DNA from 4 places in the Streptacidiphilus alkalitolerans genome. Region 4 is predicted to be linked to each of the others. Evidence: riboswitches for the same ligand, from Rfam matches in the RefSeq annotation. Region 4 holds a riboswitch; each other region holds the start of a gene.

Region 1 (7,295 bases), on a different contig from region 4:
CCTCGGGGCTGCTGATCGGGATCTCGCTCGCGGTGCTGCCGGTGCCGCTGGTGCTGGGGGCGTTCTACTGGCTGGACCGGATCGAGCCCAAGCCGCTGCGCAACCTGCTGTTCTGCTTCGCCTGGGGCGCCTTCGCCGCCACGCTGGTGGCGCTGCTGGCCAACACCTGGGCGACCTCGCTGCTGATCGAGCACCAGATCGGCAGCGGCGAGACCGTCGGCGCCAGCGTGGTCGCCCCGCTGATCGAGGAGTCCGCGAAGGGCTCCGCGATCCTCCTCCTCTTCCTGTTCCGCCGCCGCGACTTCAGCGGCATCGTCGACGGCATGGTCTACGCGGGCTTCACCGCGACCGGCTTCGCCTTCACCGAGAACATCCTGTACATCGGCCGCTCGGTGACCGAGGGCGAGCGCGACGGCCACGGCTTCGCGCTGACCGTGGTGACCTTCATCCTGCGCGAGGTGATGTCGCCCTTCGCGCACCCGCTGTTCACCGGGATGACCGGGGTGGGCTTCGGCGTCGCGGCGATGACCCGCAGGCGCTGGCTGATGGTGCTGGCGCCGATCGGCGGCTGGGTCTGCGCCATGTTCATGCACGGCACCTGGAACGGCTCCTCCGCGCTGGGCGGGCTCGGCTTCCTCGGTGTGTACTTCCTCTTCATGGTGCCGGTGTTCGGCCTGATGGTCTGGCTGGTGGTGTGGTCCCGGCGGAGCGAGCTGCTGGTGGTGGAGCGCCAGCTGCCGGTGTACGTGGCGGCGGGCTGGCTCGCGCCGCAGGTGCCGCTGGTGCTGTCGACGGTGCGGACCCGGCGGCAGTCCAAGGAGCTGGCCCGGTTCGTGCAGGGCAAGGACGGGGCCCGCACCATGGGCGAGTACCTGAGCTTCGCCACCTCGCTGGCGTTCCTGCGGCAGCGGGCCGAGCGCGGGCTGGCCGGGGCGGACTTCACCGAGCGCGAGCAGGAGCTGCTGCACCACCTGTGGGAGCGGCGCGAGCGGGTCGCCGAGGTGTTCGTCCGGGTCGGCGCGCAGGAGTGGTACCGCAAGCACCCGCAGCCGCGGCGGCCGTACGGCTACGGCTACCCACAGGGCCCGCGCCCGGGCTACGGCCCCGGCAGGTACCCGGCCGCACCGGGCCCGTACGGCCAGGCCCCCGGCCCGTACCCGCAGCCGGGCCCGTACGCCCAGCCCGGGGCGTACGCGCAGCCCGCGCCGTACGCCCAGCCGGGCCCGTACGCGCGTCCCACCGGCTACCGGACCACCGGCTACCCCGCGCCGCAGCCGCAGGCCCCCGCGCCGTACCTGCCGGCCCAGCCGCAGCCGGGGTTCCGCCCGCCGGCCTACCCGGGCCCGCAGCCGCTGCAGCCGCTGCCGCAGCAGTACCGCCCCGCCCAGCCGCAGCCCCAGCAGCCCCTCCCGCAGCAACCGCAACACCCGGAACCCGCCGACACCACCGCGCGGACCGGGTCGGACGGCGCAGAATAACGGCGCGCACCACCCCTGCTCACGCCTCCAGCTGATCGCACCGGAACCATCGGAGGTCCTCTCCACGTTGTCCCTCTTAACACCCGCACGCAACGTGCAGTGACGCCGAGACGCGTCAGGAGGCCAGCGGATGACAGACGGCATCTATCGCATGGCCGTGGCCAGTGGACACAGCCACCGGGACACGGTCACCCTCGCGGGGCAGCAGGTCAGACACTGGCTGAAGGCGCAGCACTACGACGACCCGGGCGCCGAGGACGGTCGGCACCGGGTCGGTCCGCAGGCCGTGCTCGACTGCGCCCTCAAGGAGCGGATCCGCGGCGCGACCGGCGCCAAGGAGTCGGTCGCGCGCTGGCGACTACGCGAGTTCACGCCCCAGGGAATCTGGCAGACCTCACTGACCGTAAGCACCCCGCCGACCGGCGCCACCTGGATCAGACTCGACGCCGAGCAACTGCCGGTCCGCGGCTCCTCGGCGACCAAGGCCCCGGTGCCGACCCTGGCCAGGGGCCTGCTGGACGTGCTCTCCGCCACCGAGGGCGAGCATCCGGGCGCGGCCAGGCTGCACGGCCTGCCCACGGTGATCGAACGCGGTGACGTGGACGAGGTGCTGGACGAGCTCTGCGACCCGGACCGGCGGATGCCGATCGTGGTCGCCAGCACCCCGCCCCGCACCGACTTCGACGACTGGCTCGCCGAGACCGTCGACCCGCTGCTGCGCGGCTGCGCCGGGCTGGCCGTCCTGTACGCGCTGGCGCCCGGCGCCGAGCGCGACTTCAACCGGGCCCTGGAGCACCACCGGGTGTACGGCGGCGCGGTCCGCACCTACCTGCCCGGCCTTGACCCGGCCTGGGCCCCGGAGGCCCAGCGGCACCGGGTGATGGGCCGGCACACCCTGGACGCCGACCTGCGCCGCGCCAGCGGCCTGCTGGCCTGGCTGCCGCGCCGGCTCGCGGTGCAGTCCCCGCTGCCGGACGCGCTGGCCGGGCTGCCGCCGCTGCGCGCGGGCGGCCGGACCAGCGGGCCGATCGAGAGCAGCCCCGAGATCGACGGCGTCCAGCCGGGGTCGCTGCTGGTGGACCACCACGAGGAGGAGGTCCACGAGGAGCGCGCCCGCGCCGAGGAGCTGCAGGAGGTACGCCGCTGGCTGCGGGCCGCGGAGGAGCGCGAGTCCCAGCTCGCGGCCGAGTACGACGAGCAGTACAGCGAGCTGCGCGAGGCCAGGACCCAGGTCCGCTCGCTGCGCGGACGCCTGGCCGAGGCCGACGGCGACGCCGCGCCGCGGACGCTGCCGGACAGCCTGCGGGTCGACCCGGTCTCCTTCGCCGAACTGGTCGAGCGGCTGGACGAGTTCCCGCTGCTGGCCTTCACCGGCGACCACCGCCTCGCCAAGGAGCTGGACGACCAGACCGACCACCCCACCTGGGTAAGGATGGCCTGGGACGCCCTGCTGGCGCTGCAGGACTACGCCGAGGCCGCGGTGCACGGCGAGTCGGGCGGCGACTTCCGCAGATGGTGCGAGAACACCCCCGCCGACTGCCATGTCTTCCCGCCCCGCAAGGTGATCCGCGACGAGTCCCGGACGGTGCGCACCAACGGCAAGTGGAAGGGCGAGCGCGAGCTGCCGGTCCCGGTCGAGGTGAACCCGGCCGGCAAGGTCTTCATGGGCGCCCACCTGCGGATAGGGGGCGGCGGCACCGCGCCGCGGCTGCACTACCACGACGACTGCTCGGGAACCGGGCGGATCTACATCGGCTACATCGGCCTGCACCTGCACAACACCAGAACCAACTGAGACCCAGTACCGACTGAGACAAGGACACACTTCCATGGCACGGATCCCCTCCTCCCTGGTCGCGGCCGGCGGCCTGGTCGGCGGCTTCGGCATCGCCCGGGCGACGAAGCGGCGCGAACTCGGCGGCCTCGCCCTGCTCGGGGCGGGCGCGGTGGCGGCGACCCAGTGGAAGCGGGCCGCGGGACCGGCCACAGCGGTCGCGCTGACCGGCCTGTACGCGGCGGCGTTCGCGGGCTCGCACCCGCTGGCGAAGAAGCTGGGCGCCTGGCCCTCGGTGGCCGTGGTGTCCTCCGGGGTGGCGCTGGCCTCCTGGGCGGCGGTCGACCGCCGGGGCTGAGCCCGGACATACCGAAGGTCCCGCTGTCGGGGGGGTGTCAGCGGGACCCTCGGTGTTCAGGGGGGCGGCCGACCCTCAGTCGGCCCAATCGCGAACCGGCCTCAGAGGGCGAGGCCGTGCCCGGCCAGCCAGGTCGAGGGGTCGACCGGCTCGCCGCCGGTCGGCCGCACCTCCAGGTGCAGGTGCGGAGCGGTGACGTTGCTGCCGGTCGCGCCGACCCGGCCGATCGGCTGACCCGCCGTCACCGCGCCCGCGCCCGCGCCGATCGCGGAGAGGTGGCAGTACCAGAGCTCGGTGCCGTCGGCCAGGGTCTGCACCACCCGGTAGCCGTACGCGCCGGCCCAACCCGCCGAGGTGATGCTGCCGTCGCCGATCGCCACCACCGGGGTGCCGGTGGGGGCGGCGAAGTCCTGACCGGTGTGCAGATGCGCCCAGAAGGAGTCGGACTGGCCGAAGCCCGCCCCGGGGACCGAACCGGCGACGGGGGCCACCAGGGTGCCGAGCCGCGGCCCGACCGCCTGCGCTGCCGCCGCCGCTTCGGCGTGGGCCCGCTCGGCCTGCGCCTGCTGCGCCCACAACTGCTCCTGAGCCGCCCGGGTCCGGGCCGCCTGGTCGGCCGCCGCACGGGCCTGGTCCTCCGCCGCGATCTGCTGCGCCCTGGCGTGCTTGGCCGCCGCCAGCTGCGCCGCCTGGCGCCGCGCGGCGTCCTCGGCGGTGGCCCGCTGCTGGACCGCCTGGGTCTGGATCCGCTCGGTGAGCGCGAGACCGGGGTCGGTCGCGGGTGCCGCGACGGACTCGTCCTGGTCGTGCTCCTGGGCCAGCAGCAGGGTGCCGCCCCTCGCGGAGCTGTCCACCGCCTGTGCGGGCACCGCGGCGAAGCCGGTGGCTCCGACGGCGGCCATGGCCGCGAACCCGAGGACGGCCGTGGACTGTACGGGTGCCCAAGTGGGCTGGTGCGACGCCACGTTCGGCGTACTCCTTTCCTTCCCTCTCGCCGACCGGGTTAGCTGACGGGTTCGGAGAGGAAGGTCCCCTACAGCCAGACCTCGGCTGATTCACCCCAGAGTTACGTGGTTCCCCGGTTCCCAGAAACAGGATTAGGCGATCGCAGTGCGACGCCGTCCGTCGAACGGCTGAACTTCGCCCCGCGTTATAGAAAGGTAATCCTAGTGACGGTTGAATCCAAGAGATTCCGGGGGTGCAGTTGGGGACGGAGCGTCAGTTCCCGGGGTACAGCCAGTCCACCAGCAGGTTCGCCACCTGGTCGGAGCTGAGGCTCCTGGCGTCGGCGAACTGCTCGGCGCCCGCCGGACGGCTCGGGGTGCCGTCCGCGCCGAGCAGCACCAGCGCCGGGATGCCGCTGCCGGGCAGGCTCACATAGCGGCCGGCCAGGTCCATGTTGCGGTCGTAGTGCCCGACGTCGATCGTCACCGTGTGGTAGTTGCGGGCCAGGATCAGGTGCACGCCGGGGTTCCGCACCAGGGCGGTCAGCGCCTGGCAGTCCTGGCACCAGGCCGAGCCGAAGTCCAGCAGCACCGGCCGCCCGTCGGCGTGCGAGGCGGCCTGGGCGGCGGCGATGTCCGCCGCGGCGTCGGCGCCGGGGTCGTAGCCGTCGGGGACGGCGGCCGGGGTGACCGCCGGCAGCGGCAGGAAGGGCCGGGCCAGGCCGAGGGAGTCGTTGGAGACCGATCCGGACCGGCCCGAGGACTGCCCGCGCACGGCCGTGCCGCGGACCTCGACGCAGCCGCTGAGCAGGAGCAGCAGCGTCAGGGCGACCGCCGCGGACAGTGCGGCCGTTGGCCCTCGACCGGTCATCAGCCGCGCCTCTTCTCGCCCGGGTACGTTCAGAACGTTCAGACGATCATTCGAGCAGAGGAACCGCCCAGCTCCCGGTACACGCGCCGCTCGACCACCCGTACGAGGGACACCGGCGGCGCTGCGCGCGGCGTTCAGGCCAGGGTCAGGTACGCCAGGCTGCCGAGGCCGCCGACGAAGCAGTAGATCGCGAACGGGGTCAGCGTCCTGGTCTCGAAGTACTTGGTCAGGAAGCGCACCGCGATGTACCCGGCCACGAACGCGGCCACCGCCCCGGCCAGCACCTGGCCGCGGATGCCGTCGCCCTCGTGCCCCATCAGCGAGGGCACCTTGAGCAGGGCCGCCGCGCCGATCACCGGGGTGGCCAGCAGGAAGGCGAAGCGGGCCGAGTCCTCGTGCCGCATGCCCTTGAAGATCCCGGTGCTGATGGTCACTCCGGAGCGGCTGATGCCGGGCAGCAGGGCCAGGATCTGGGCCGCGCCGATGACCAGGGCCTGCCCCCAGCGGAGCTTGGTGATCCGGCGGTCGGACAGCACGTCCGGGTGCACCTCCTCGTCACCGGCGAGCGGGACGACCGGGTCGTCCCCGGCCCGGCGCCGCCCGGTGCCGCCGCGGCGCAGCCGCTCGGCCACGTAGAGCACCACACCGTTGAGGGTGAGGAAGATCGCGGCCGGGATCGGCTTGCCCAGGGACTCCCGGAACACCTTGTCCAGCGCGAGGCCGGCGATGCCGACCGGGATGGTCGCCACGATCAGCAGCCAGGCCAGCTTCTCCTCCACGGTCTCGATCCGCCGGTGCCGGATCGAGCTGAACAGGCCGGATATCACCCGGACCCAGTCCCGCCAGAAGTAGACGACCAGCGCCAGCGCGGTGGCCAGGTGCAGCCCGATCAGCACGTTCAGGTACGGGGAGTCGGCGGCGGAGACGTTGAGGTCCGCCTTCCAGTGCCCGCCGAGCAGGGCCGGCACCAGGATGCTGTGGCCGAGGCTGGAGACCGGGAACAGTTCGGTGACGCCCTGGAGCAGACCGACGCCGATCGCTTCTGGGTAGGTGAGGACGGACATCTGCGGCCTTCGGCAGGGGGATCGAATCGCTGGGCAGTCAGAAAGTACTACAGCGTTGTAGTCCCTCAACCCCCGTGCGGCTCTTGTTCACCACCCAGCCGCCCGCTGTTCACCGGCAGGCCGGTCGGGCCGGGGCGCCGGGAACCGGGCCGCCGGCCCGGGCCGGTCAGGCCGCGAGCCGGGGCTCCAGCGTGTCCGCGGGCCTGGAACCGGCCACCACCCGCTGCCGCCGCACCGCGTTGTCCTGCGGGCCGGTCAGCTGCTTCCGCAGCCGCAGCGCCAGCACCACGATCAGCACCGTCGAGCCGGCCATCACCAGCAGGTACGCGGGCGAGAGCCCGGCCCCGACCAGCAGCACGCCGGCCGCCGGGCCCATCGCCACGGCGACCTGCTTCACCAGCGAGAACGCCGCGTTGTAGCTGCCCAGCAGCTGCGCCGGGGCCAGGTCGGCGATGATCGGGCCGAGGGTCGGCGCGAGCAGCGCCTCGCCGACGCCGAACAGCATGTAGACGGAGAGCATCGCCGCGGTCGCCACGGTCCCGTTGGAGACCAGGCCGGCCACGGCCGCCGCGGTCCAGGCGCCGAGCCAGACCAGCCCGGTGGCCGCGATCGCGGTGCTGCGGCGGCGGCGCGCGGTGATCCGCACGACGATCATCTGCAGCGCCACGATGGCCAGGGTGTTCACCCCGAGCGCCAGGCCGAGCACGGACGGCGAGGTGCCGACCACGTCGGTGGCGTAGGCGGCGACGCCGGACTCGAACTGGCCGTAGCAGGTGAAGAAGATCAGCCCGGCCAGCACGCAGATC
Region 2 (7,295 bases), on a different contig from region 4:
GGAGTAGTCCGGGTCCGGGTTCATGGCGTCGGAGCCGTCCAGGTCCCGCGAGGTGGGGAAGCGGACGTCGTAGGTCTCGACGGCGGTGATCCTGCCGGTCCTGCCTGGCGTGCCGGGCATGCCGTTCATGCGGGTTCGAAGGTCTGCCGCTGGGTGCCCAGGCCGTCGATGGACAGCTCCACCACGTCCCCGGAGCGCAGGTAGGGGTTGCCGGGCAGGCCGAGGGCGACCCCGGCCGGGGTGCCGGTGTTGACCACGTCGCCGGGCTCCAGGACCAGGTACTGGCTCAGGTACCAGATCAGGTGGGCCACCTCGAAGACCATGTTTTTGGTGTTGCCGTCCTGGCGCTGGACGCCGTTGACGGACAGCCGCAGGCCCAGCTGCTGCGGGTCGTCGGCCTGGTCCGGGGTGACCAGCCAGGGGCCGAGCGGGTTGAAGGTCTCGCAGGACTTGCCCAGGTCCCACTGGCCGGAGTACTCCAGCTGGAACTCGCGCTCGGAGACGTCGTTGCTGACCGCGTAGCCCGCGATGGTGTCCAGCGCGGCGGCGGGGGAGTCCAGGTAGCGGGCCCGCCGGCCGATCACCACCGCGAGCTCCACCTCCCAGTCGGTCTTCACCGAGTTGCGCGGGATCAGCACCCGGTCGTGCGGGCCGACCACGGTGCCCGGGTCCTTCATGAAGACCACCGGCCGGGGCGGGATGGCGGCGCCGGTCTCCTCGGCGTGGTCGCGGTAGTTCAGGCCGATGCAGACGACCTTGCCGGGCCGGGCGACCGGGGCGCCGATCCGCAGCCCGTCCGGGTCGAGCAGCGGCAGGGCGCCGTGCGCCAGCGCGGCGCGGGCGCGCTCGGGGCCGCCCGAGGACAGGAAGGCCCCGTCGATGTCGGAGGTGATCCCCGACAGGTCGCGGAGCCGGTCCTGGTCGTCCAGGAGAGCGGGGCGCTCGGCACCTACCGGGCCTACGCGTAGCAGACGCATCCTACAAACCTCCGATGAATGGGGGGAGTGATGTGGACTTTAGGCGCGCCAGTATCAATCTCGCAAGCGCCCACCAGGGTCGGGCTATCATTCATCTGATGACTGTCACGGGTGGTGCATCATGCTCGGGATGACGAGGATCTGCGAAGGGAACGGCCGTGGCGCTGACGGACGAGGCGATCGACCGGATCAAGGCCATGCTGGTCTCCGGCGAGCTGCAGCCGGGCGAACGCCTGCCCAAGGAGGAGGTGCTCGCGGTCCAGCTCGGCCTGTCCCGCAGTTCGCTGCGTGAGGCGGTACGGGCGCTGACCGCGATGCGGATCCTGGTGGCCAAGCAGGGCGACGGCACCTATGTCTCCAGCCTGGAGCCGCATCTGCTGCTGGAGAGCCTCTCCTTCGTGGCGGACGTCTCCCAGGGCGAGGCGGCGATGCAGCTGCTGCAGATCCGGCGGCTGGTCGAGCCGCAGGCCACCGCGGTCGCTGCGGCCCGGATCAGCGACGCCGAGGTGGCCTCGCTGCGCGAGGTCCTGGCCGCGAGCATCGCCGCCGACAATCTGGACGAGTTCATCCGGCTGGACTGCGAACTGCACCGCAGGATCGCGCTGGTGGTCGGCAACCCGGTGCTGTCGCTGCTGCTGGAGATCCTCTCCACGCAGACCCAGCGGGTCCGGCTGCTGCGCGGCACCCGGGTCGGGCCGGCGATCGAGGACGTGCACCGCGAGCACACCGCCATCGTGGACGCCCTGGCCGCCCGCGACCCGCAGTTGGCCGCCGCCGCGGCGACCGTCCACGTCGCCGCCGTCGAACGCTGGCTGGCGGTCGACGGCGACTAGCGCGCAGCGGGTTGTTGGGCTCAGTGCGGGCAGGTCAGCAGCCCCGCGGCGAGCTTGGCGGTCAGCACCCGCCGCACGCTGGCGTCCACGCCCTTGCGGAACGCCGGGTCGCGGTTCACCTCGGCCAGCACCGCCGCGGTCATCGCGCCGACCGTGGCGGGGTCGACCGTCAGCACCAGGTCGCCGCCCGCCGCCAGGAAGCCGGTGGCCCGCTGCCCGGCCGGGACCGACCGCACCGAGGCGGCGTTGCCCAGGTCGTCGGAGACCACCACGCCCTGGAACCCGATCGTGCCGCGCAGCAGCCCGCGCACCACGGTCGGCGAGAAGACCGCCGGGTGGCGCGGGTCGATCCTGGTGTAGGTGGCCAGGGCCACCATGACGAACTGCGCGCCCGCCTGGATCCCGGAGCGGTACGGCAGCACGAAGTCGCCGTCAGGACCGGTCACGTTGTCGACCACGTTCGCCGCGAAGTCGGTGTTGCCCTGGACATGGCCCAGGCTGGGGAAGTGCTTCAGGGTGCTGAGCACGCCGCTCTGCCGCAGGCCGCGCACAAAGGCCGAGGACTGCCGGGCGACCGTGCCCGGGGTGCTGCCGAACCCGCGGGCGAGTCTGCCGATCGGCTCATTGACCGAGGTCTCCTCGGCCGGCACCACGTCGACCACCGGTGCCAGGTCCAACTGGACCCCGGCCTGGGCCAGTTGGCGCCCCCAGGTGGCGGCGCGCCCCTGCAGCAGCGCGGTCGGCCAGCCGCCCTGCTCGGCGGCGCTCGGCATGGCGGAGAAGCCCGGGCCGCCCAGCACCTGGATCTGGCCGCCCTCCTGGTCCACGCCGACCAGCAGGCCGACCCTGCTGCCCGCGACGGTGGGCGCGAGCGCCTGCACCCGGTCCGTCCCGGCCCGTACCGCGCGGGAGCCGGCCTCGGTGTGCCCCATCAGGATGACCGAGCCGACCTGGCCCTGGCGCAGCACCTGCAGCTGCGCGGCGGTCGGCCCGGTGCTGCTGACCGCCGACATGAACAGCTGGCCGACCCGCTGCGCGGTGCTCATCCCGGCCAGCGTCCGCTCGACGCAGGCACTGGCCGCGCTGCGGGTCTGCGCGCCGGTCGGGGACGCGGTGGGCGACGTGGACGTGGGCGACGTGGAAGCGGGTGATGCGGAAGCGCTGTGCGGCGCGGTCGGGGTGGGCGACGCGGAGGCCGGGGAGCCGCCGCCGTCCCCGCAGGCGGCGGCGGCCATGGCCACTCCCAGCAGCAGGACCAGCAGCGGCAGTTTCAGGCCTGCGGTACGGGCAGCGGCCGGCATGGATGCTCCAAGCGGGTGGGATCGCGGTGGAATCGTCGTCCGCCGCCGGCCATCGGCGGAGAACTGCAGCGTACGGGGACGGGGCGGGCTCAGGGGGTGCCCGGCCGACGGCCGGCCAGGGTCCGCACCACCTTGGGCCCCGCCCACTTCCGCAGCTTCCGCAGCGGGGTGAACTCCTCGGCGGCCTGGTTGACCCAGTAGTACATCTGCGGCGGAACGTAGGGCAGCAGCGGTGAGTGCCGCTGGCCGAGCAGCGAGAACAGCTGAGGGGGCTTCAGGTGCATGTAGCGGGGGATGTTCTCGTACCACTGGGCGCTGTAGCGGGCCGCGCTCTGGGTGGAGAGGATGGCGAACTTCCGCTCCGCCTCGTAGGCGGCCAGCGCGGCCGGGAGCGCGGGGTGCCGCCGCACCGCCCCGGCCAGGCTGACGGCGTCCTCCAGGGCCAGTGTGGTGCCGGCGCCGACGGAGTAGTGGGTGGTGTGGGCGGCGTCGCCGATCAGCACGATGCCGTCGTGGTGCCAGCTGGCGTTGGTCAGCGTCCGGAAGCTGAGCCAGGAGGCGCTTCCGCCGCCGTCCGGCCTGCTGATCAGCGGGTGGCCGTCCAGCTGCCGGGCGAAGATCCGCTCCAGCAGCGCCATGGTCCCGCTCTCGTCCAGCCGGTCGAAGCCCAGCCCGGCCCAGGTCTCCGGGGAGCACTCCACGATGCAGGTGCTGCGGTCGCTGCTGAAGCGGTAGCCGTAGAACCAGATCCAGCCGTGCTCCGACTCGGCGAAGGCGAAGGTGAAGGATTCGAAGGCCCTGCTGGTGCCCAGCCAGATGAACTTGTTCCGGCCGGTCGCGACCTCGGTCCCGAAGCGGTCCGGGTACTGCTGCCGGAGCCGGCTGTGCAGGCCGTCGCCGGCCACGACCAGCTCCGCGTCCGGGAGCTGGCCGCGGTCGGTGATCTCCCGGCCGAACTCGACCCGGACGCCCAGGTCGGTCGCCCGCTCGACCAGGATGTCGAGCAGGCGCTGCCGGCCGATGCCGAAGCCCTCGTCGCTGGGGTGCGTCGTGGACTGCTCCCGGACGTGCGCCACGCCGTCGGTCCAGCGCACCGAGTTCTCGCTGATCGCCCGCGCGGTCGCGGGATCGCCGTCCCGCAGCCGGTCGAGCAGATCGCCCCAGTAGGTCACGCCCCACCCGTAGGTGGACCCGGCCGGGTTCCGTTCGAGGACGGTGATGTCGTGGCCCGGGTCGGACCGCTTCATCAGGATCGAGAAGTACAGGCTGGCGGGCCCGCCACCAGCGCAGACGATGCGCATGTCTTTCCCATGGTTCAGTAGCTCGGTGTAGTCGAACGATTTCACACCGTAGCAGCTGAGCGGTGGGGGAAGGCTCAGCGGTAGACCCGCAGATAGTCGGCGGCGAAGGTGATCGGGGCGGTCCCGGAGGGGCCGGGGTGGTACTGGCCGGCGCTGACCGACAGGCTCAGGTTCAGGTAGGCCGACCAGTCGGCGCCGACGCCGGTGCCGTCCGAGTAGACCTTGGTGCCGTTGACGTACCAGTCCACCGACTTCGCGCCGTAGTACGTGCCGATGGTCACCCAGTCGCCGGGGCCGACGGCCTTGGCGTCGGTGTAGTAGTCGTGCGCGGCGTTGACGTGGTTGGTCAGTTCCAGCAGGTTGGGGTTGTCGGGGTGGTACTCGAAGGAGTCGATCTCCCCGTTGCCGTTCTTCCAGGTCCACAGTGCGGGCCAGGCGCCGGAACCGGTCGGCAGCTGGACCCGGGCCTCGGCGTAGTCGCCGGTCCTGACCTGGAAGCCCTCGGTCGAGCCCTCGGTGGTGAGCTGGCCGGTGGTCCACGCCTGCTTGCCGTTCTCCAGGGTGTGCGCGGAGGGGGCGGCGGTGAAGGTGGCGACGCCGTTGGCGACCTGGACCGCGTTCGGGTCGAGCCAGTCGAGCTTGTTGTCGTTGGGGTTGTGGTTCCCGTACTGGAACGCGCTGCTGGTGCTGCCGACCCAGCGCGAGCCCCAGGCGATCGGGCTGTTGAACTCGTCCGACCAGGCCAGCGAGGTGCCGGGGACGGGCGAGGCCGGCGGGGCCGAGGACGGCGCGCTGGGTGTGGGCGTCGGGGTCGGTGTGCTGGGGCCGGTGGCCGCGGCGGGAGCCACCGTCAGCGTGCGGGTGGGCAGGTTGTGCCAGCCGCCCCTGCTGTCCTGCCAGAAGCCGAACTCGGTGTAGCTGCCGGCCGGCAGCGTCCGGCTGCCGGTGGTCAGGGAGACCGCGCCCGGGCAGATCCGGACGTTGCTCCGGGAGCCGGGGAAGTCGAGGTTGGCGCCGGACGCGTCGCGGACGCCCACGCCGAGCGTCCTGGCCGTGAAGCAGGAGCTGGAGTGGACCGTGAGCGAGGCCGTGGCGGCGACGCCGGCGGTCATCGAGCTGGGGGTGAGCCGGTCCTGACTGACGCTGGTGGCGGCCTGGGCCGGGACGGCGACCAGCGGGACGGCGGCCACGGCGGCGGCACCGGCTATCGCGGCGAAGCGCGCGGGGGTGATCCAAGGAGACATGGCAGGGTTCCTCGTCACGCCTGCGAGGTGAGCTGTCGGGTTCGGACTGAGGTAGCCCGGCCGCCCGGTGGGAGCGGCTTCACCCCGAGCCGAGACCCGCACGCCCGTTCGGGCGCGGACTCGGCAACTGACCTGGTTCCCCCGCTCCTGTCCGTACTGGAGCTCGGTGTCCCGCCGACGAGTGGACAGGACTCGGCGTCCCGGCGGCAGGCTCCGCCCACGGCGGAACCTGCAGGCTAGACATGCTTACGGGAATCGAACAACGGAATGTGCGCGGACTCACAGCGAGGGAGCAGGACCGCGCGCCACGGCCGATTAGGAGCGAAACAGACCTATTTCCTGGCTAGCGTGAGCACCACGCGATCGACCGCACGGGTCGGGCGCAGCGAGGAGGAAGGTGGTCCCCATGCCCACGCTGGTAGCCGCAGAGACCGATGAGCGCGACGCCCTGCTGCAGTTCGTGGAGGCCCAGCGCGGTGCGCTGCGGCGGGCGTTGGCGGGTCTGACCGAGGCCGAGGCCGCAGCCGCTCCGACGGTCAGCGCGCTGTCGGTGGCCGGGCTGGTGAAGCACTGCGCGGAGATGGAGAGCAGCTGGGTCAGGTGCACCCTGGCCGGGCGCCCCACCCTGCTGAAGCGGGACGAGTCGAACTGGGGCGACTCCTTCCGGCTGGTGGAGGGCGAGACCGTGGACGACGTGCTGGCCTTCTCCGACGCGGTGGCCGCCGAGACGACCGAGATCATCACCGCCCTGCCCGACCTGGACCTGACCGTCCCGCTGCCGGAGGCCCCCTGGTTCCCCGCGGATTCGCGGCGCTCGGCCCGCTGGATCCTGCTGCACCTGGTGGAGGAGACCGCCCGCCACGCCGGCCACGCCGACATCCTCCGCGAGTCCCTCGACGGAGCCACCGCCTTCGGTCTGATCGCCGCCGGGGCGAGGAAGTAGGCCCCCGGGGCCGCCGGACCTGGGCTTCAGCGCCCGGTGCTCCCGTTGTTCCCGGCGGTCCCGGCGGTCCCGGTGGCTCCGGGTGGGAGCAGTGGGCCGCCGGGCCAGTGCTGGAAGACGAGGTTGGTGAGCACCCGGACCACCTCGTCGCGCACGGTCAGCTGGTCCAGCACCAGCCGCTGCAGGCCCTGGCTGGTGTCGGTGGCCACATGGGCCAGGAAGTCGTCGGGCCCGGTGAGGTGGTAGACCGCGCGCACCTCGGGCTGGGCCAGCAGGTGGTCGACGAACGGCTCGACCAGCGGGCGGCGGTGCGGGCGGACCTGGATGTACAGGAACGCCTCCAGCGGGCGGCCGAGCTTGGCGGCGTCGACCTGGATCCGCTGCCCGGTGATCACTCCGGAGGTGCGCAGCCGCGCCACCCGGTCCAGACAGGTCGACGCGGCGACGCCGACCACGGCGGCGAGGTCCTTGTTGCTGATCCGGGCATCGTTCTGCATCACCCGCAGGATCTCAAGATCAACCGTATCCAGTTCGATGTTTCCCATGGAGCCAGAATAATAATCGAAAGCGTTGTGGCGCCACTGAACATTGCTCGAACCTATGGGCATGAAACCCGCTGACATCCGTACCCGGGCCGTCCACGCCGGCCGTGAGGACCTGGCCGATCTCGGCGTCCATGCCGCGCCGATCGACCTG
Region 3 (7,295 bases), on a different contig from region 4:
CGCGGGCCTGGGCCGTCACATACGCCGGGTCCTGCCAGCGGGCCCGCTCCCGGCGCAGCTCGTCCACCTGGGCCTGGGCCTGCTCCGCCGCGGCGCGCTGCTGGGCGATCTGGGCCCGCTGGGCGATGAACTGCCGGGTGGGGTACGCCAGCGCGGCGATCAGCGAGCAGAGCACCAGCGCGAGCACCGCGGCGCGGCCGGTGAAGCGCGGCCTGCGACTGCCGCTTGCCTTGCTCACGTACTCGCCTCCCGTTGATGTGCCGGGTCGGATGTGCCGGTGCCCCGCCGCCCCACCCTAGAGGGTGTTCGCAGCGGGGCACCGGTGCAGCACGACGCGTCGTCAGTCGGCGGCGGGCTGGAAGCGCGGGAACGCGCCGCGGCCGGCGTACTCGGCGGCCTCGTCGAGGATCTCCTCGATGCGCAGCAGCTGGTTGTACTTGGCCACGCGCTCGGAGCGGGCCGGGGCGCCGGTCTTGATCTGGCCGCAGTTGGTGGCCACGGCGAGGTCGGCGATGGTGACGTCCTCGGTCTCACCGGAACGGTGCGACATCATGCAGCGGAAGCCGTTGCGCTGGGCCAGCTCGACCGCGTCCAGGGTCTCGGTCAGCGAGCCGATCTGGTTGACCTTCACCAGCAGCGCGTTGGCCGCGCCCTCCTTGATGCCGCGGGCGAGGCGGACCGGGTTGGTGACGAACAGGTCGTCACCGACGATCTGCACCTTGTCGCCCAGCTTGGCGGTGAGCGCCTTCCAGCCCTCCCAGTCGTCCTCGAACAGCGGGTCCTCGATGGAGACCAGCGGGTACGCGGCGACCAGCTCGGCGTAGTAGTCGGTGAGCTCGGCGGCGGAGACCGACTTGCCCTCGAACTCGTACGCGCCGTCCTTGTAGAACTCGGACGCGGCGACGTCCAGCGCCAGCGCGACGTCCTTGCCGGGGGTGTAGCCGGCCTTCTTGATGGCCTCGACGATGAGGTCGAGCGCCTCGCGGTTGCTGTCCAGGTTCGGGGCGAAGCCGCCCTCGTCGCCCAGGCCGGTGGAGAGGCCGCGCTCCTTCAGCACACCCTTCAGGGTGTGGTAGACCTCGACGCCCCAGCGGACGGCCTCGGTGAAGGAGGCCGCGCCGATCGGAGCGATCATGAACTCCTGGATGTCGACGTTGGAGTCCGCGTGCGAGCCGCCGTTGAGGATGTTCATCATCGGGACCGGCAGGACGTGCGCGTTCGGGCCGCCCAGGTAGCGGAACAGCGGCAGGTCGCTGGCCTCGGAGGCGGCGTGCGCCACCGCGAGCGAGACACCGAGGATGGCGTTGGCGCCGAGCGAGGACTTGTCCGGGGTCGCGTCCAGGTCGAGCATGGCCTGGTCGATCAGGCGCTGCTCGGTCGCGTCGTAGCCGATCAGCTCCGGGCCGATCTGCTCGATCACGGCGAGGACGGCCTTCTCGACGCCCTTGCCGAAGTAACGGGACTTGTCACCGTCACGCAGCTCGAGGGCCTCGAAGGCACCGGTCGAGGCGCCGGACGGAACGGCGGCACGCCCGGTGCTGCCGTCGTCGAGGCCGACCTCGACCTCGACCGTGGGGTTCCCTCGTGAGTCGAGGATCTCCCGGGCTACGACGACGTCGATGGACGGCACAGGCATCTCCTTGGGGAGGCGGTGAACTTCTCACGCGCGGGGTGCTTACCCCAAGAGCCTAGCCGCAGCGGGCGGCCGGGCCGCGCGCACCTCGCGGCTGTCTCACCTGACGGAGCCCCTACTCACCAGTAGTTCACCCGGCGAGCAGGGGCCGCGGTCCGAGACCGGATTCAGGTCAGCCGACTTCGAGCCGCTGACCCGGGAAGATCAGGTCCGGGTTGGCGCCGACGGTGGTCCTGTTCTCCCGGTACAGCGCCGTCCAGCCGCCGCTGAGGTGCGCGGAGGCGGCGATGCCGGACAGGGTGTCGCCCGGCTTGACCGTGTAGTCGCCGTGGCCGATCTTGTGCGTGGCCGCCGCCTGCCGCACCGCGGGTGCGGGCGCGGCGTGCTTCGGCGCGGAGGCGGTCTTCTTCTTCGCGGTGTGCGCGGTGGTCGTGCTGCTGCCGCTGCTGTGCTTCGGCTTGGCCGTGGCCGCGGCCGTCGGCTTGCTGGACGACGTGGTGTCGACGGACGCCGGCGCGCCGCCCTGGGACAGTCCCGCCCTCGGCCCGCAGACCGGCCAGGCGCCGGGGCCCTGCGAGGCCAGCACCTTCTCGGCGATGGTGATCTGCTGGCCCTTGCTGGCCTGGTCGGCGGTGGACGCGTACGAGGTGCCGCCGTAGCCGGCCCAGGTGGAGGCGGAGAACTGCAGTCCGCCGTAGTAGCCGTTGCCGGTGTTGATGGACCAGTCGCCCCCGCTCTCGCAACTGGCGACCTTGTCCCAGGTGGACACGGACGCGGCGGAGGCGCTGGTCGCGCCTATCAGCGGCAGTGCTATCCCGGCGGTGCCGAGGCCCGCGGTCGCCACGATCCGGGCGGTATTGCTGGTACGCGGCTTGCGATGGCGGCCGGCGACAGCAGTGGTGAAGAGCATGGCAGCTTCCCTCTCCGACGCCTGCGAGGTGAGCTGTCGGGTTCGGGCCGGTAGGTAGCCCGGACGCTGATGCGTCTTCACCCCAAGCCGCGGCCTTGTGAGCTGCGGCGACTTACCTGGGTCCCCCGCTCCTGCCCAACTGACGAGTGTGGGTTCCGCCCCCCGGTTGGACAGGACTCGGCGTCCCGCGAGGCGGTCGCCCGCGCGTGCGGACGTTCCCGGCAGGCTAGACACAGGCACTCCATGACCACAAGTCCCTCCGGTCGCTGAAGGCCGGTCAGCGGGCCCGGCGTTCCAGTGAACGCTCGAACCAGCGGGAGTGGTGCCATTTGAGCAGCGGTCCCCGGATCCCCTCCGCGTCCGGAACCTCCGCCAGGCCGAGCGGACCCGCCGCCGCCAGCAGCGCGGCCCGGGTACGGGACACGGCCCGGTCCAGCGCCGGCTCCTCCGCCAGCGCGCCGAGACTGAGCGCCGCGCGGATCACATCGGGGTAGACGGACTGCGCCCGCTCGTACGCCAGATAGATCGGCAGGTCGTGGGCGAGGCCGGCGGTATGGGCGGGGGACACCTCGCCGACCGCCCGCCGCCAGGCGTCGACCACCTGCGCCTCCTGCCAGGCGGGGTAGCGCATCCGGCGCAGGTGCGTGCTGAGATCGAGCAGTGGATCACCGAAGGCCGCCAGCTCCCAGTCCACGAACCGCAACTGGTCGTGCTCGTCGACGATGATGTTCCGCCGGTGGACATCGGTGTGCAGCAGCGCGAACGGCCGACTCACCAGCGGCGGCAGACCGCGTCCGAAGCCGGCCATGGCATCGTCCGGCACCCCCAACGCGCTGAACAGCTCGCCGAACTCCTTCTGGTTGCCCTCGCAGAGCTCCTCCTGGGCGAACGCCACCAGGCTCCGCAGGAATCCGGTGGAGTCCCCGTTGTCCGGACACCCCTTGGGCAGGCGCGGGAGGTCCTTCTCCCCGAAGCGCACAAGACGGCCGAAGAACCGGGCGATCTGCTCCACATAGTGCTCAGGGACGGCTTCGCCGTCGGGACAGCCCTGCGCCAACTCCGCACCGTTGACGTAGAGGTGCACGGACGCGCCGTCCTCACTGCTGTGCAGCACCTCCGGCCCGTCGATCTCGCGCTGGTCCGTCGGATCGTCCCGCACCGCGGCCAGCTGCCGGAGCAGCACGGCCTCGTCCGGCCAGAACCGCCGAACCAGCTCCGGCTTCCGGCGCCTGACCCGCACCAGGAGGGTGGTGTCGGCATCGAGTCCGAGCGGTCGCGCCTGCTGTTCGGTCAGGTGCACACGGTAGTTGTCGTTGTGGAAACCGCCTGTGGAGACGACCCGGAAGCGCACGGAGTCGACCAGCTGCTGATATGCGGCAGCTACCGGCTGGGCGGATTCACTCGTCCTGTTGATGGCGACTCCCGAGGCATGTGGACGACCGTTTCTCCCCTGCGCGGCTCCGACCAGGTTTGAAAACACACTAGTGGGGAAACGCCGGGCGGTGACACATGGTCACGGTTCCTTTATCCGAAAAAGTCGCCTCTCTCAGAAACTCCTACCCCGCAGCAAGTCATGCAGGCTTTCGACCAGATGGTCGACTCCGGAGGCGCGCAGCAGATCTATTTTTCGGCGATTGGGGGCATAGCCGACAAACTGAATGCCCAACTCCGCCGCTGTGGCCGCCTTGAAGTCGGACGCCGAGTCGCCGATCATCAGAATCCGGCTCTCTGCCGTGCAGCCCAGACCCGCCAGCGCGAGGCGCACGCAGGACGGATGCGGCTTCATGAGGTACGGCTCGGGGGCTCGCCCGTAGACATGACGTCCGAATGCCTCTCTGAATCCGTCTCCGGACCGCCCCGCCAGAAAGTCATGGATGGCTTCGGCGGAGTTGTTGCTGGTAATGGCCAGGCCGCAGCCGAGCCGCCGGAGTTCGTCGACCAGAGCCGCCGCGCCCGCGGTGACCGCGGCGGACTTGGCGGCGATCCGCTCCTCCGCGACGAGTGCGCGCTGGGCGATGTCGACAAGTCGCGACGCCTGCTCGTCGGAGAGCAGGAGGCAACGGGTCAGAACGCCGTGCAACTCGGCCACGATGCGATGGGGGTCGGTGGCATCGGGGAACTCCGTCCCCGCGAGCTCCACCTCGGCCCTGATCTTCTCAAGCAGGGTGGCGGCTATTCCAGGGGCCCCGTGCCCGGCGAAGAGGTCCACCAAGGGACCGTCGAAGTCGAACAGCACATGGGTCGCGCCTTGGAACAGCTCGGAAGCAGGGCCGGGAGTCACCTCACGAGTGTCCGCGCAACTCCGGCTTCAGGCCAGTGCGTCCCCGCCGCCGGCGCCGTCCGGCGCCGAATCATCCGGCGAGGCGTCCCACTGGGAGTCGAACCACTGCTGGGCCAGGGGCACGGCGGCCGGCAGCTGCGGGATGAGGAGAGCGTCGACTCCCATCAGGTCGTGGATGGGCAGGTGCTCGACCGCACCACTGTCGTCCGATGCCGGAACATCCACCGTGTTCCGCTGGATCTCGTACCAACTCATCAACGCCACAGTCCTGTTGATGATGTACAGCTTCACCTGCGGGGTCATCCGCACGGTGCGCACCTGAAGGTCGGCCTTCTCGATCAGCTGACGGCCGGCAGCGTCGCGCAGGGAGACCCTGAGGTCTCCGACGAGTCGGGCAGTCAACTCCCGGAGCCGGTCCAACGGGCGCTCGTCGGCCGGGTCCTCGATCGATCGCGGCAGGGCGAGGTGAGTGCCCATCGCCGGCAGGAGCAGCCGAATGGTGAGCGACGCGGGTTGGCTGCCGCTGTCGGCGAGACGCAGTTCGAAGAGACGCTCCTTGAGGACCATGGAGAGGGTCTCCGCCGTGAAGCCGAAGAAGTCGATGGTGACGTCCTTCTCCTTGAACGCCCCCTTCAGGTAGTCGCCCAGACCCTTGAAGGCCGGTTTCAGCCTGTCGGCTCTTTCGGCCACAGGGCCGCCCCCCTCCACGGCATCGGCCCCAACCGCCGTCAGCTCCGCCACGAAGGTCCCCCGGCCCTGGACCGAGTGGACGAGCCCCTCCTCCTGCAGCCACTTCAGTGCCCGCTGCACCGTGTCGCGGGAGACATTGAGCTGCTTCACCAGCTCGTTCTGCGACGGCAGTCTGGCCTTGGGGCCCAGGCGTGCGATCTCCTCGCGAAGCCTGTCGTAGACATGCTGAAGCTTCTGCGGTGACGAGCGCGGCGCACTGTTCACAACTGCCTCCATGACCTCCCCTTCGAGCCTACAACTTTCGGACATGACTGGTCAGTCCTGGGACAATTGATTACTTACCAGCTGGCGAACCAGTCAACCGGAGAACTCGGCCTCTCGGGCAGCCACCGCTTCGGGCGTACAACTTCCAGTCAGGTATCGGCTGGGCTTGATGAGTTGGGGATGAAGTCGTTTATGGATCATTCATGTTCGGCATCTACTTGACAGGACATTGCAGCCAAGTGGGCCAGCCACCAGAGAAGTTGACTGGATCTTGACTGATCCGGGGATCCGCGTGACGGCCATGACGATGATGCCTTGCTTCCACGTATCCCAATCCTCCCGCATCCCACGAGTTGCGCCACGGCATGACGACGGCCGCCAGTTCCACCAACAGGGGAGACAGGACCATGGAAGTTTCGGAGTTCATCCAGTACGCGCTCGGTTTCCTGGTCCAGGGGTCTCCCGGGGTGGACCTGGTCGCGGTGGCGCTGGGGGCGCTGCTGCTGATGGGCGGCAAGGGGAAGTCGTTCGGGCTGCTGGTGCTGGCGATCGGTCTTGTGCTGGTCTTCGGGGGGCATCTGGTGATCCACATCACCGTCCCCGGCGGTCCGGCTAGCTGAAGTTGACTGGTAGTTGACGGAGCCCTCGCATGATCAGGCCGCCGCGCCAGCGCAGGTCGGCCGGCTCGGCGGCGAGGGTGAGGTCGGGAAGGCGGCGGAGCAGGGCCGCGAGCGCGTACTGGGCTTCGAGCCGGGCCAGCGGGGCACCGATGCAGTAGTGGATGCCGTGGCCGAAGCCCAGGTGCGGGTTGTCGCGGCGGGTGAGGTCGAGCAGGTCCGGCCGGTCGAAGCGGGACGGGTCGCGGTCGGCGGCGGCCAGGACGACCAGGACCGGATCGCCGGTGTTGATCTCCTGGTCGCCGAGGGTCAGCGGGGTGGTGGCGTAGCGCCAGGTGGCGAGCTCCACCGGGCCGTCGTAGCGCAGCAGTTCCTCCACCGCGGTGGCGAGCAGGGCGGTCTCGCCGCGGGCCAGCGAGGACTGCAGCCGGGCGCGCTGCTCGGGGTGGGTGAGCAGGGCGTAGAGGCCGTTGCCGATCAGGTTGACCGTGGTCTCGAATCCGGCAAAGAGGAGGATGAAGGCCATCGCGGCGGCCTCGTTCTCGGTGAGGTGCTCGCCGTGGTCACTGGCCCGGATCAGCTCCGAGATCAGGTCGTCGCCGAGGTCGGCGCGCTTGCGGTGGATGAGCTCGGCGAGGTAGCCGCGGATCTTCTTGACGGCCCGGCCGACGCCGCCGCGCGGCACCCCCGGCTGTCCCGGCTTCTGGTGCCGCAGCATCATCCCGGCCCAGTCGCGGAAGTCGTCCTGGTCCTCGGCCGGGACGCCGAGCAGGTCGCAGATCGCGTAGATGGGGAGCGGGAAGGCGAACTCATGGATGAGGTCCGCCGACCCGTTCGCGGCGAAGCCGTCGATCAGGCGGTCGGTGATCTCACGCACCCGGGGCTCGAAGGTGGCGACCG
Region 4 (7,295 bases):
GGTCCGAGCGGACGGCGTAGACCCGGGCGCTGTCGTCGCCGCCCAGGAAGGAGGTCACCGCGCTGCCGTCCGGGGCGAGCACCTGGAACCGGTAGTCGACCGCGCGCACCGCCGTCGGCTCAGGGGTGGCCGACACCAGCCAGTAGCCGCCGGCGGACGCGGAAAGCCCGGTGGTCGGCGCCGCGGCGGACAGGACCGCGGCGGCCGGGGGCATGTCCTGGGACGGGGACCGGGCGGCGTCGGGCGGCGCGGCGCAGCCGGCCAGCAGTAGCCCGGCGGCGGCTGCGAGGACTGTACGCACGACGACGCGATGAAAGACAGACATGCCCTGCTAACGCCGCACCCTGCGGAGACGGCACGGACCCGCCGCCCCCGCGCCTTCACGTCGCTCACCCGGGGGTGATGGGATGGGCCCATGACTCAGAAGATCCGATGGGGCATCCTCGCCACCGGCGGCATCGCCGCCGACTTCACCCAGGACCTGCAGCTGCTGCCCGACGCGGAGGTCGTCGCGGTCGGCTCACGCAGCCAGGAGTCCGCACAGGCGTTCGCCGACCGCTTCGGGATCGCCCGCGCCCACGGCAGCTGGGCCGAGCTCGCCGCCGACGACGGCGTGGACATCATCTACGTCGCCACCCCGCACCACGCCCACTACGAGGCCACGGCGCTCTGCCTGGAGGCGGGCAGGGCCGTCCTCTGCGAGAAGCCGTTCACCCTGGACGCCGCCAGCTCCCGCGCGCTGACCGAGCTGGCCCGCAAGAACGGCGCCTTTCTGATGGAGGGCATGTGGATGCGCTGCAACCCGGCCATCAGGAAGCTGCTCGACCTGGTCGCCGAAGGCGCCATCGGCGAGGTCGGCACGGTCCACGCCGACTTCGCCTTCCCCGGCGACTTCGCGCCCACGCACCGGCTGCGCGACCCCGCGCTGGGCGGGGGAGCGCTGCTGGACCTGGGCGTCTACCCGGTCTCCTTCGCCCATCTGCTGCTCGGCAGCCCGTCCACGGTGTCCGCCTGGGCCTCGCTGACCCCGGAGGGCGTGGACGCCAACACCGCGCTGCTGCTCGGCTACGACTCCGGCGCCCTGGCCACGCTCAGCTGCGGCATCACCTCGGCCACGCCGGGCCGCGCCTTCGTCGGCGGCTCGGCGGGCCGGATCGAGGTGCCGCCGCTGTTCCTGCGCCCGGACTCGTTCAGCCTCTACCGGGGCACCGGTGACGACGTGGAGCCGGAGGTCTTCCGGATCCCCTACACCGGGATCGGCTTTGTGCACGAGGCCGAGGAGGCCATGCGCTGCCTGCGCGAGGGCCTGGTGGAGAGCCCGCTGATGCGCTGGCAGGACACGGTCGAGGTGATGGAGATCCTGGACACCGCCCGGGCGCAGATCGGGGTGGTCTACCCGGGGGAGTGATCAGATGCGGCCGTAGTAGACCGACTTGGTCCAGATCTTCTCCAGCTTGACGTACGAACCGGTGTGCGGAGCGTGCCAGATCTTGCCGCCGCCGGCGTAGATGCCGACGTGGTAGACCGAGCGGCCGGAGTGGAAGAACACCAGGTCACCGGGGCGCAGGCTGGCCTTGGAGATGTGGTGGACCTTGTTGTACTGGGCCTGCGCGGTGCGCGGCAGGGTCTTGCCGGCGCGCTTGAACGAGTAGTACGTCAGCCCCGAGCAGTCGAAGCGGTTGGGGCCCGCGGACCCGTAGCGGTACGGGTCGCCGTGCTTGGATGCCGCGATGTTCAGGGCCTTGGCCTCGATCGTCGCGGCGTCCGCCGAGCCGCTGCCCAGCAGGGTGCCACCGGCCACGGCGGCCAGGGTGAGCACGGAGGTGACGCCTGCACGCCAGCGGCGGCTGTTGTTCCTGCCGGCGGTGCGGTCCTGCTTCAGGGCATGGGTGCGAACGGACGCAGTCATGCGTTTCCTTCCGGAACCGCCTACGAAAGGTCTCCCTGTCGGGTTCGGGCTCCGAAAGCTGCCCGGCCACGCACGTGGCTTCACCCCAAGGAACGGTCCAGCCGTTCCGTCCTGATTGGGTCTCCCGCTCTCGCCTGTCAGGTGTGTGTGCACCTGGCGCCCGACCGGTGGCGAGACTCGGCGTCCGGTCGGACCGCCCCGCCAGGGTGGCGAGGACTTTTGCTGTTCGGCGGACAGTATTGCCAGTTTTTTATGGGATCTTCACGTCCGAACGGCCTTTTGTGACTCTTGTCACCCGAGGTTTCCCAGCGTGTCCAGAGGCGAACACTGCGCGTTCGGAGGAATGAATTCCGGGTATTTACAAGAGGGTTGAGCAATTTCACACCAGCTTTGGGAATAGCCTCTGACCTGCGCACTTCCGGTGATCATGGCTGATTTACCGATCCTCGATCCGGTCATTTATGGCATCAGAAGATCACTCGTCCGAGTGATCTTCGGGAAATGACGACGCCTCACATTCGGGCCTCCATGAGGCTGTTCCGACAAACGGAATGCGTTCGGCGTGTCGCGGCTCCCGGCCCCTTCGCCCCTGCCGGAGGCCCGGTTCGGTCCGCTAACGTGACCGCACACGATCTCCACCCCCGGGCGCGGATCGGACCTGACGGCGGCGGGCAGTGCGGCCCGTGTGCGACGCCGTCCACGTCCGGTACCCCCGCCGCGCGCCGGAGGGCCACCCGCGGCACGACGGCGTGCCCGCGTCCTCTCCCCAGGCCGCCGCGGCATGGGACGCGCCCCGAGGTGCTCGCCGATGAGACTCACCCCGCACGAGCAGGAACGCCTGCTCATCCATGTGGCCGCCGACGTCGCCAGGGCCCGCCGCGAGCGCGGCCTGCGGCTGAACCACCCCGAGGCGGTGGCCCTGCTCACCGTCCACATCCTCGAGGGAGCCAGGGACGGGCGCACCGTCGCCGAGCTGATGGCCTCCGGGCGCACCGTGCTGACCCGCGCGGACGTGATGGAGGGGATCCCGGAGATGATCCCCGACGTCCAGGTCGAGGCCACCTTCCCGGACGGCACCAAGCTGGTCACCGTGCACGAGCCGATCGCATGACCGCCCCCCTGGTCCCCGGCGAGATCCTGCTCGGCTCCGGCGACATCGCGCTGAACCCGAACCGCCCGATCACCGTCCTCGCCGTGGTCAACGCCGCCGACCGGCCGATCCAGGTGGGCTCGCACTACCACTTCGCCGAGGCCAACCCCGGTCTGGAGTTCGACCGGGCCGCCGCCCGCGGGCAGCGCCTCAACATTCCGGCCGGCACCGCCGTCCGCTTCGAGCCCGGCATCCCGGCCGAGGTCGAGCTGATCCCGCTGGGCGGTCGCCGCGAGGTGTTCGGCCTGCGCGGCGAGACGAAGGGAAGCCTCGATGACTGACCCCGCCCTCCGACTCTCCCGCCGGCGCTACGCCGACCTCTTCGGCCCCACCGCCGGGGACCGGATCCGGCTGGCCGACACCGACCTGCTGATCGAGATCGAGCAGGACCTCAGCGCCGGCGGCGACGAGGCGGTGTTCGGCGGCGGCAAGGTCATCCGCGAGTCCATGGGCCAGTCCCGCGCCTCCCGCGCCGAGGGCACCCCGGACACCGTGATCACCGGCGCCACGGTGCTGGACCACTGGGGCGTCATCAAGGCCGACATCGGCATCCGCGACGGCCGGATCACCGCCCTCGGCAAGGCCGGCAACCCGGAGACCATGGACGGGGTGCACCCCGACCTGGTGATCGGCCCGGAGACCGAGGTGATCTCCGGCAACGGCAGGATCCTCACCGCCGGGGCGATCGACGCCCACGTCCACCTGATCTGCCCGCAGATCTTCGAGGAGGCCCTCGCCTCCGGCATCACCACCATCCTCGGCGGCGGCACCGGACCCGCCGAGGGCACCAAGGCCACCACCATCACCCCCGGCAGCTGGCACCTGGCCCGGATGTTCGCCGCCGCCGAGCACTACCCGGTCAACTTCGGCCTGCTCGGCAAGGGCAACACCGTCAACACCGACTCGATGAGGGCGCAGCTCCGGGCGGGCGCCCTGGGCTTCAAGATCCACGAGGACTGGGGCGCCACCCCCGCCGCCATCGACGCCTGCCTCAACGTCTGCGAGGAGTCCGGCGCCCAACTGGCGATCCACACCGACACCCTGAACGAAGCGGGATTCGTCGGCGACACCCTCGCCGCCATCGCCGGACGCGGCGTCCACGCGTACCACACCGAGGGGGCCGGCGGCGGGCACGCCCCCGACATCATCACCGTGGTCTCCCAGCTCAACATCCTCCCCAGCTCGACCAACCCCACCCGTCCGCACACCCGCAACACCGTGGACGAGCACCTGGACATGCTGATGGTCTGTCACCACCTCAGCCCCAACGTCCCCGAGGACCTGGCCTTCGCCGAATCCCGGATCCGCCCCTCGACCATCGCCGCCGAGGACTTCCTGCACGACATGGGCGCCATCTCGATCATCAGCTCGGACTCCCAGGCGATGGGCCGGGTCGGCGAGGTGATCATGCGCACCTGGCAGACCGCCCACGTGATGAAGCGCCGCCGCGGCGCGCTCCCCGGCGACGGTCGCGCCGACAACCTCCGCGCACGTCGCTATGTCGCCAAATACACCATCAACCCCGCCGTCGCCCAAGGCCTGAGCAACGACATCGGCTCGGTCGAAAAAGGCAAACTCGCCGACCTGGTCCTCTGGAACCCGGCCTTCTTCGGCGTCAAACCCGATCTGGTGATCAAGGGCGGCCAGATCGCCTGGGCCCAGATGGGCGACGCCAACGCCTCCATCCCCACCCCCCAACCCGTGCTGCCCCGCCCGATGTTCGGCGCCATCGGCCGGGCCCCCTCCGCCAACTCCCTCAACTTCGTCACCCAGTCCGCCCTGGACGACAACCTGGCCGACCGCCTGGCCGACCTCGGCATCAGCAAAACCTTCACCGCCATCAGCAACACCCGCGGCGTCACCAAGGACCACCTGCACGAGAACACCGCCCGCCCCCAGGTCACCGTCGAACCCGACACCTTCACCGTGCGGATCGACGGCGAGGTGGTCGACCCCCAACCCGCCGCCGAACTCCCCATGGCCCAGCGCTACTTCCTGTTCTGAGGCACTGATGAACCCCGCCCTACTGGTCCTGGCCGACGGCCGCTTCCCGGCCGGCGGCCACGCCCACTCCGGTGGCGCCGAAGCCGCCGTCAAGGCGGGCCGGATCCACGACACCGCCACGCTCCAGGCGTTCTGCCTGGGCCGGCTGCACACCGCAGGGCTCACCGCCGCCGCGCTCGCCGCGGCGGCGGCCGGCGGCCTCGACCCGCTGCGCGCCGACGCCGCCGCCGACGCGCGGATCCCCTCCCCGGCCCTGCGCGCCACCTCCCGCCGCCTCGGCCGCCAGCTGATCCGCGCGGCCCGCACCGTCTGGCCCGACCCCGCCCTCGACCGCCTCGCCACCGACCGCCCCCGCGGCGCCCACCAGCCCGTCGTCCTCGGCCTCACCGCAGCCGCCGCCGGACTCGTCCCCGCCGACGCCGCCTCGGCCGCCGCCTACGAGAGCGTCTCGGGCCCGGTCACCGCCTGCGTGCGGCTGCTCGGCCTCGACCCCTTCCAGGCCACCGCCGTCCTGGCCCGCCTCGCCGAACCCCTCGCCGAGGTCACCGCCCGCGCCGTCCACGCCGCCACCGAGGCGCACACCGACATCGACGCCCTCCCCGCCGCGTCCGCGCCGCTGCTCGACCTCTACGCCGAACAGCACGCCGCCTGGACCATGCGCCTCTTCGCCTCCTAGGAGCCCCATGCACCGCGACCACGACCTCCCCGCCCCGCTGCCCGGCGCCGAGCCCCTCGGCAGCGACGGCAACCGCCGCGCCCTGCGGATCGGCCTCGGCGGCCCCGTCGGCTCCGGCAAGACCGCCACCGTCGCCGCCCTCTGCCGGGAACTGCGCGACGAACTCTCCCTCGCCGTCGTCACCAACGACATCTACACCACCGAGGACGCCGAGTTCCTCCTCCGCAACGCCGTGCTGCCGCCCGAGCGGATCACCGCCGTGGAGACCGGCTGCTGCCCGCACACCGCCATCCGCGACGACATCTCCGCCAACCTGGAAGCCGTCGAGGACCTGGAACACCAGCTGGGCCCGCTCGACCTGGTCCTGGTCGAGAGCGGCGGCGACAACCTCACCGCGACCTTCAGCAAGGGACTCGTCGACTTCCAGATCTTTGTCATCGACGTCTCCGGCGGCGACAAGATCCCCCGCAAGGGCGGCCCCGGCGTCTCCACCTCCGACCTCCTGGTGATCAACAAGACCGACCTGGCCCCCCTGGTCGGCGCCGACCTGGCGGTCATGGACCGCGACGCCAAACTGCAGCGCGGCTCACTCCCGGTGGTCTTCTGCTCCCTCGCCACCGAGGGCGGCGTCGCCCCGATCGCCGGCTGGGTCCGGGCCCGCCTGCTCGAATGGACGGCATGACCGCCACCGTCCAGGCCGTCGCCCGGATCACCGCCGCCCCGGACGGCCGCGGCGGCACCGCCCTGCCCCGGCTCACCGGCGACGGCCCGCTGGCCCTCCGCCGCACCACCCACCCCGACCCCGCCGCCGCCCAGGTCACCCTGGTCGGCGCGATGGCCGCCCCGCTCGGCGGCGACCGGCTGCGGATCGAGGTCCACGTCCGCTCCGGCGCCACCCTGCGGGTCACCAGCGCCGCCGCCACCGTCAGCCTCCCCGGCCGCGTCCCCGCCCCCGCGCACTACGACCTGGACCTGCGCGTCGACCACGGCGGAACCCTGGAGTGGCTACCGGAACCCGTCATCGCCGCCGCCGGCAGCGAACTCCGGATGACCACCACCGTCCACCTCACCGGCACCGCCAAGCTCCTGCTCCGCGAAGAGCAGATCCTGGGCCGCCGGTCCGAGCCCCCCGGCCGCCTCACCACCCAGCTGACCCTCCGTCACAACAGTGAAACCCTCCTGCACCAGCAGACCGACCTGGGGCCCGGCGCCCCCGGCTGGGACGGCCCCGCCGTCCTCTCCACCCACCGCGCCCTCGGCCAGCTCCTGCACTACGACGCCTCGCTCCCGTCCGCCGCCCCCGAACTCCTGAACGCCCCACCCGCCGAAGCCGCACTCCTCCCCCTCGCCGACGGCGCCGCCGTGCTGCTCACCGCCGCAGCCCCCGACGGACTCCAGCTGCGCCGCGCCCTCCAGCACAAACTGACGGATAGGCTGGTCCGGTGACCATCCAGCGCACCACCCGGCGGGCCGCACGGATCCTGGTCCTCGACCCGGACGGCGCGGTGTTCCTGCAGCTCCACGACGACCCCGAGGTCGGCCTGCACTGGGTACTC

Evidence for each region. A riboswitch is a leader RNA that binds a small molecule or an ion and turns the genes downstream of it on or off. The one in region 4 is predicted to bind cyclic di-AMP.
Region 1: another riboswitch for cyclic di-AMP. It lies ahead of ACEZDG_RS12230 (M23 family metallopeptidase); the one in region 4 lies ahead of ACEZDG_RS17690 (C40 family peptidase).
Region 2: another riboswitch for cyclic di-AMP. It lies ahead of ACEZDG_RS34295 (glycoside hydrolase family 16 protein); the one in region 4 lies ahead of ACEZDG_RS17690 (C40 family peptidase).
Region 3: another riboswitch for cyclic di-AMP. It lies ahead of ACEZDG_RS27040 (transglycosylase family protein); the one in region 4 lies ahead of ACEZDG_RS17690 (C40 family peptidase).

Annotation. Positions count from the first base shown of each region.
Region 1 is NZ_JBHEZX010000005.1:16,102-23,396, forward strand. Features, by position in the region: gene ACEZDG_RS12215 (PrsW family intramembrane metalloprotease) at 1-1,478, shown strand, start outside; gene ACEZDG_RS12220 (hypothetical protein) at 1,609-3,273, shown strand; gene ACEZDG_RS12225 (hypothetical protein) at 3,308-3,610, shown strand; gene ACEZDG_RS12230 (M23 family metallopeptidase) at 3,712-4,575, opposite strand; cyclic di-AMP (ydaO/yuaA leader) riboswitch at 4,588-4,724, opposite strand; gene ACEZDG_RS12235 (thioredoxin family protein) at 4,829-5,425, opposite strand; gene ACEZDG_RS12240 (undecaprenyl-diphosphate phosphatase) at 5,560-6,489, opposite strand; gene ACEZDG_RS12245 (MFS transporter) at 6,656-7,295, opposite strand, start outside.
Region 2 is NZ_JBHEZX010000023.1:78,891-86,185, reverse strand. Features, by position in the region: gene ACEZDG_RS34320 (enolase C-terminal domain-like protein) at 1-120, opposite strand, end outside; gene ACEZDG_RS34315 (fumarylacetoacetate hydrolase family protein) at 126-977, opposite strand; gene ACEZDG_RS34310 (FadR/GntR family transcriptional regulator) at 1,136-1,810, shown strand; gene ACEZDG_RS34305 (glycoside hydrolase family 3 N-terminal domain-containing protein) at 1,831-3,111, opposite strand; gene ACEZDG_RS34300 (FAD-dependent monooxygenase) at 3,201-4,412, opposite strand; gene ACEZDG_RS34295 (glycoside hydrolase family 16 protein) at 4,487-5,656, opposite strand; cyclic di-AMP (ydaO/yuaA leader) riboswitch at 5,660-5,835, opposite strand; gene ACEZDG_RS34290 (DinB family protein) at 6,063-6,599, shown strand; gene ACEZDG_RS34285 (Lrp/AsnC family transcriptional regulator) at 6,626-7,144, opposite strand; gene ACEZDG_RS34280 (trans-sulfuration enzyme family protein) at 7,206-7,295, shown strand, end outside.
Region 3 is NZ_JBHEZX010000013.1:218,947-226,241, forward strand. Features, by position in the region: gene ACEZDG_RS27030 (FtsB family cell division protein) at 1-238, opposite strand, end outside; gene eno (phosphopyruvate hydratase) at 341-1,630, opposite strand; gene ACEZDG_RS27040 (transglycosylase family protein) at 1,806-2,543, opposite strand; cyclic di-AMP (ydaO/yuaA leader) riboswitch at 2,547-2,698, opposite strand; gene ACEZDG_RS27045 (phosphotransferase family protein) at 2,821-4,023, opposite strand; gene ACEZDG_RS27050 (HAD family hydrolase) at 4,090-4,824, opposite strand; gene ACEZDG_RS27055 (winged helix-turn-helix domain-containing protein) at 4,852-5,790, opposite strand; gene ACEZDG_RS27060 (hypothetical protein) at 6,186-6,398, shown strand; gene ACEZDG_RS27065 (cytochrome P450 family protein) at 6,391-7,295, opposite strand, start outside.
Region 4 is NZ_JBHEZX010000007.1:82,670-89,964, forward strand. Features, by position in the region: gene ACEZDG_RS17680 (hypothetical protein) at 1-301, opposite strand, end outside; gene ACEZDG_RS17685 (Gfo/Idh/MocA family protein) at 416-1,408, shown strand; gene ACEZDG_RS17690 (C40 family peptidase) at 1,409-1,909, opposite strand; cyclic di-AMP (ydaO/yuaA leader) riboswitch at 1,912-2,063, opposite strand; gene ACEZDG_RS17695 (urease subunit gamma) at 2,718-3,020, shown strand; gene ACEZDG_RS17700 (urease subunit beta) at 3,029-3,340, shown strand; gene ACEZDG_RS17705 (urease subunit alpha) at 3,333-5,063, shown strand; gene ACEZDG_RS17710 (urease accessory protein UreF) at 5,068-5,739, shown strand; gene ureG (urease accessory protein UreG) at 5,747-6,421, shown strand; gene ACEZDG_RS17720 (urease accessory protein UreD) at 6,418-7,185, shown strand; gene ACEZDG_RS17725 (NUDIX domain-containing protein) at 7,182-7,295, shown strand, end outside.